Regions from separate parts of the Pokkaliibacter sp. CJK22405 genome, predicted to be linked through region 1. Evidence: predicted binding sites of a transcription regulator. Region 1 holds the regulator's gene; the other holds the start of a gene.
The links. Region 1 encodes FNR, which switches genes on or off when oxygen is low (the NO sensors DNR and NnrR bind a similar motif). Its sites were predicted from a motif close to TTGATNTANATCAA; they were not measured.
Positions count from the first base shown of each region.

Region 2: a site for FNR is predicted at 1,231-1,244, ahead of ACKC9G_RS11420 (TraR/DksA family transcriptional regulator). Genes of this name have one in related genera too.

Region 1 covers NZ_JBKKHQ010000001.1:420,508-423,622, reverse strand. Annotated here, with positions in the region: gene ACKC9G_RS01925 (adenine phosphoribosyltransferase) at 188-730, opposite strand; gene fnr (fumarate/nitrate reduction transcriptional regulator Fnr) at 886-1,662, opposite strand; gene hemN (oxygen-independent coproporphyrinogen III oxidase) at 1,742-3,115, opposite strand, start outside.
Region 2 covers NZ_JBKKHQ010000015.1:22,668-25,782, reverse strand. Annotated here, with positions in the region: gene tolQ (protein TolQ) at 1-651, opposite strand, end outside; gene ACKC9G_RS11420 (TraR/DksA family transcriptional regulator) at 876-1,172, opposite strand; gene ruvB (Holliday junction branch migration DNA helicase RuvB) at 1,275-2,276, opposite strand; gene ruvA (Holliday junction branch migration protein RuvA) at 2,340-2,978, opposite strand; gene ACKC9G_RS11405 (trimeric intracellular cation channel family protein) at 3,012-3,115, opposite strand, start outside.

The sequences.
Region 1 (3,115 bases):
TATTGGTGCAGGCAAGGCTGCTGAGCTGTTGCTCACCCTTCATGCTAGAAAATATCCGAAGGGGACTCAACGAAGACTGCGGAAAAGGCAAGATTGATTGATCCTGATCAAGTTGCAGTAACTCGTTGGCAATAAAAAAGGCATTACCCATGGGCAATGCCTTTTTCTGTACAGGTATCGTGTTCGCTTAGTAGGCGACCAGCGAGAATACCGGCAGGTCTGCATCACGCAGTTTTTGCGAGCCGCCAAGTTCGGGCAAGTCAATGATGCTGGCTACTTCGGTGACTTTACCGCCGAGGCGATGAATCAGGCTGCAGGCGGCCATCAGCGTACCGCCAGTTGCGATCAGATCATCAAACAGCAGTACGCGAGCGCCTTCACTGCAGGCATCGGTCTGTAGCTCCAATGTGGCAGAGCCGTACTCAAGATCATAAGACTCGCTGATGGTTTCGCCGGGCAGTTTGCCTTTTTTGCGAACCAGAATCAGCGGCTTGTTAAGCTGGTGGGCCAGAATCGCGCTGATCAGAAAACCGCGCGCATCAATACTGGCAATGTGGGTGATATCAGAGCTGATATAACGCTCGATAAAACCATCCGCCACTTTGCGAAGGGCTTTGGGGTCCGCGAAAATCGGGGTGATATCACGGAAGGTAACACCGGGCTCAGGCCAGTCAGGCAGGGCACGAATTACTGATTTTACATATTCAACGTCAAAGGCCATTGAGAGCATCCTTGGACTGGTGAGCGGGTGGGGCTTCAACGTTAAAGTTTGATCACAGCCACGGCAGCTTCTCAAACCTTCGCTTCGGCAAAGCTCACAGACTACCGCAATTTCTTGTGTGGGCGAAGAGGGCGACCCATGGAAGGATCGCCCGAAGGGCAGGATTAACCGTTTGCCACGTTGATCAAATGGGCTTCTGCGTGCTCGCATTCGCCAGCAATCCGATACAGTTCGGACGTGTTGATCACACGAATGTCCTTGCCATCCACCTCAATCACTTCCTGTTTTTGCAGGCGTGTGAAAATGCGGCTGACCGTTTCAACGGCCAATCCCAGATAGTTACCGATTTCATTACGCGACATCGGCAGGCGGAAATGGGTGGGAGAAAAACCGCGCAGCTTGAAGCGTTGTGACAGTCTCACCAGGAAAGTACCAATCCGTTCATCCGCGCTCTTTTTGCTGAGTAGCAGCATCATCTGCTGCTCATCCCGGATCTCTTTACTCATGGTGCGCAGCAGGTTTTTGCGAAGTTCTGGCAGCTGACCGGAGAGGGAATCCAGCTTTTCAAACGGGATCTCGCAGACGGTGGTTGTTTCCAGCACCTTGGCCGAGACAGGGTAGGCACTTTCATGAATACCACTCAGACCAATCAGCTCACTTGGCATATAGAAGCCGGTAATCTGCTCCTCGCCTTCGTCAGTAACGGTATAGGTTTTAATGGCACCGGCGCGTACGGCATAGACAGAGCTGAAATCTTCACCCTGTCGGAACAAATGGTCACCTTTCTTTAAAGGGCGACTTTTATCGATGATGCCATCCAGGCGTTCCATATCGGTGAAGCTGAGCGAAAGGGGGAGGCATAAAGAATTCAGGCTGCAATGTTGGCAATGCGCCTGACGAATATTGCGAATGATCGGCTCCATGGTGCTGCGTTCAGCCATGATCGTATTCCTTGCACTGGGTCCATCAAATGGCAAATGTATCGGTGTTAGCTCGGGTGTCTTGCCGCGACCACTGCTGTCAAACAATGCGGGAAAACCGTTGCTCTGTCTGGGGTTGCCGATAAATATCAAACAACATACAAAGCGAGCGTATTAGTAAACGCCCCCGAGGCAGGATATACAAGCCATCGTCCGTAAGATTAATCAGACCATCGTCTGAGAATGGTTTCATCAAACTGAGTTCATGGGCGAACTCGGTGTGAAAGTGGATCTTCCATTGCTCAGAAAATGTGCTGAAGTCGAGTTGGAAATGACAGATCAACTGGTTGATCAGCGCGCGGCGCATGATGTCATCATCACTCAGAATTATGCCCCGGGTAATTGCGTGACCTTTGCGATGGACTTTCTCGCTCCAGTCATCCACATCGTGGGCATTTTGCAAGTAGGTATCTCCTAGCTGGCCGATCGCAGAAGGGCCGCAGGCAATCAGGTCACAATTTCCATGGGTGGTATAGCCCTGAAAATTACGATGCAGCATCTCATCCTGTTGGGCACTGGTGAGGCTGTCATCTGGCAGAGCAAAGTGATCCATGCCGATGTAGTGATAACCTGCCTCCAGTAAGCGCTCGATACTCAGACCGAGGATGTCGAGTTTTTCTGCCGGGCTGGGGAGATCGCTATCATTAATATGGCGCTGGGGCCGAAAGCGATCGGGCAGGTGTGCATAGTTAAAGACGCAGATCCGGTCTGGACGAAGTCCGATAACGGTATTGAGGGTTTCCCCAAACAGCATGAGATTTTGCTTGGGCAGGCCGTAGATCAGGTCAAAGTTGATGGAACGAAACCCCAGCTCGCGAGCGGCGTTCAGTTGCTCATCAATAAGTGCTGTTGGCTGGATACGATTAACAGCCTGCTGAACGACAAGATTGGTATCCTGAACGCCAAAACTCAGACGGTTAAAACCAAGCTCCCGAAGTGTGCCCAGACGGGCAATATCGACACTGCGCGGATCAATCTCAATGGAGAAGTCTGCGTCGGCAGAAGTGCTGAGGTTGAAGTTCTTGCGCAGGAACACCATCACTTCCGCGATTTCAGCATCGTTCAGAAACGTCGGCGTACCGCCACCAAAGTGCAGCTGTTCCACCGTGCGGCCTTTGGCGAAATGCTCAGCATAGTAAGAAAGCTCCTGAAACAGAGTGTCCAGAAAGGGTCTTACACGCTGATGCTGACGTGTGATGATTTTGTTGCAGGCGCAGTAATAGCAGATGCTGCTGCAAAAAGGCACGTGCAGATACAGCGACAAGGGTTTAGACCGGTCGCTGCGCTGCTCGGCCAGTCCGAGTAGACTGCCGGCATTTTGAGGTTTGAAATCTGCCGCAGTGGGGTACGAGGTATACCTTGGTCCGGCGCGATCATAGCGTTTTATCAGTTCAGGCTCCCAAAGGGGGGCAGC
Region 2 (3,115 bases), on a different contig from region 1:
TTTGCGATACAGGATGGCACTAAACTCATCCGCAAAGGTTTCATAATGGTTTAACAAGCGATCAACTTGCGCCGCAAAACGGTTGTAGGCGACGACAGCAGGGATAGCAGCAAAAAGACCAATCGCAGTAGCGATCAACGCCTCTGCAATACCGGGAGCAACTGTCGCCAGTGTAGCCTGCTGAACATTAGACAGACCGATGAATGCATTCATGATCCCCCAGACGGTACCAAACAAACCAATATAGGGGCTGACAGAACCTACGGTTGCCAGAAAAGGAAGATGCACCTCGAGCTTATCCTGCTCTTTGGACACAGCCACTTTTAGAGAGCGTTGCACGCCCTGCATAACAGTTTCAGGATCAACATTGGGCTGCTGACGCATACGTGAGAATTCTTTGATACCGGAGGCGAAGATATTCTCTACACCATTATCATCATCCTGATTGGCGGAGATTTCTCGATAAAGACGGCTGAGATCCATACCTGACCAGAAACGGTCTTCGAATTCTTCCAGCGCTTTTCTGGATGAGTTCATCACAGCTCGGCGTTGGAAAATGATGATCCAGGACAGCACAGAGGCCATAAAAAGGATCAGCATAACGATTTGCACCAGCACGCTCGCATTAGAGACGAGCCCCCAAACGGACATATGCTGTTCGGCCACTCAAAACACTCCAGGCAGAATAAAAAGGAAATGTAAGCCTAATGGATTTATTACTTAATGCCTACTGGCAGAGTTTTTGCGTGCGAGAATATTCTTTTCAAAATATTTCGGCTGATAGGATGCGTGACTCGTAGGAATTGCGCACAGGATAGGGAGTTCATCGAAAAAAGAGAAGAGGCGCTCATGCCGATATTTTTTTCATGTGATGATCACTTTTTTTTGTCATCACACTGACATTGATCGCAATAAACAGTTAAAGGATTTTCCCCTAGTCGCGCAGGTTCTATATCCTGGTGACAGATAATACAAATACCGTATTCCCCTTCCTCAATTGCAGCCAGCGCCTGTTCTATTTGCCCAAGTCGTACAAATTGGCAATGACAAAAATCTTTACTGGGGACCGGTAAAAAGGATGCTTCTGACTTCAGCTGCTGCAAATTTTGATATTGCGCCAGCAGAGATCGTTGCACTGCCAGCACATGGGATGTCGTCAAACCTGTCATCATGCACCTCAACTCCGGGGATCAGAGCCAAGCAGTGTATTCATGCCCTTAAAGATGAGCCTTGATGCAGGTCATGACAGATCAGATTTATCTCGATTGGACAGATTAGCGCCGCTCCAGCGCAAAGTGCTCGTAGGCTTTATCTGTCGCCATACGTCCGCGCGCCGTCCGGGTCAAAAATCCTTGCTGGATAAGAAAAGGCTCAAGCACATCCTCAATGGTATCGCGCTCCTCGCTAATCGCAGCGGCCAAACTGTCAATACCGACGGGACCACCATTGAAGTGCTCAATCAATGTTACCAGCAGGCGTCGGTCCATGTGATCAAAGCCTTCTTTATCCACATTCAGCATATCCAGCGCCTGACCGGCAATGCTTTCAGTGATAGTGCCATCACCCTTAACTTCCGAGAAATCACGAACCCGGCGCAACAGGCGATTAGCTATACGTGGTGTTCCCCGAGAGCGACGAGCAATCTCAAAGGCACCTTTGGACTCAATTCCCACACCCAGGAGTTGTGATGAACGCTCAACAATGTGAGTCAGATCTTTGACGTTATAAAACTCCAGACGCTGCACAATCCCGAAGCGGTCACGTAAAGGTGACGTTAAAAGACCTGCTCTTGTTGTTGCGCCGATAAGCGTAAAAGGAGGGAGATCAAGCTTTATAGAGCGAGCGGCGGGCCCCTCTCCAATCATGATATCCAGCTGGTAATCTTCCATCGCAGGATAAAGTACTTCCTCCACGGCAGGATTCAGCCGGTGAATCTCATCGATAAAGAGCACATCCATTGGCTCAAGATTGGTTAGCATGGCGGCAAGATCGCCCGCTTTCTCCAGTACAGGGCCAGATGTTGAGCGAATGCTTACCCCCATTTCATTGGCAATAATATTAGCCAGCGTCGTTTTGCCCAGACCCGGTGGTCCAAAGACCAGCGTATGATCCAGCGCTTCACCACGGTTCTTCGCAGCCTGAATAAAAATTTCCATCTGCTCGCGAACCGCGTGCTGACCAATGTATTCATCCAGACGTTTTGGACGAATCGCGCGATCCTGAGACTCTTCTCCACCCTTAAGTGTGGGACTAATAAAACGATCCGCTTCGATCATGCCAATGACCTGTGTTTATTCATGAATAGAGAAGTCGCTAAATGTATGAATGTAAAAGGATGGCTAACGAGCCGCCATCGACTTCAATGCCACTTTAAGCAGTGACTCTACAGTCAACGCTTGCCCTTCCAGCGTCTTTTCTGCCTGAATGAGCACCTTGCTGGCATCTGCAGGCTTATACCCCAAGGCAATCAGCGCCTGCTCTGCTTCCAAACGCACATCCTGTGCGGGAGATGAAGCCGACGCACTCAACACGCCACCATCCAGACTGAAGTCAGCGGCATCAACATTTAAATTCCAGGTTTCCAAACGGTCACGCAATTCGACCAGCAAGCGCTCTGCCGTTTTCTTTCCAACACCAGGCACTTTGACAAGGCGATTGATATCACCGTCATGCACGCTGCGAACCAGTTCTTTTACTTCCAGAGAGGACAGAATTGAAAGAGCCAGCTTCGGGCCTACACCGTTCGCCTTGATCAGGATTCGGAACACATCGCGTTCCTGCTTTTCTGAGAAGCCAAACAATAAGTGAGCATCCTCTCGAATCACCTGATGGGTATATAGAACCACCTTTTTACCACGTTCAGGCAAACGGAAATGAGTCTGCATGCTGGCTTCAATCTCATAACCAACACCGGCGACATCCAACAATAGCGCGGGCGGAGACTTTTCCAGCAACATCCCTTCAAGACGACCAATCATTTCACTACTTATCCTATATCTCTGAGTCTGAGTTCAGCGCGAGGTATCCGGGCTTCTGAGCCAGGCAGGAAGACGTAACTGCCAATAAATGGCAGCAATCCTGAGCACCAGAATCAATCCCATGGATGCCCAGGTAA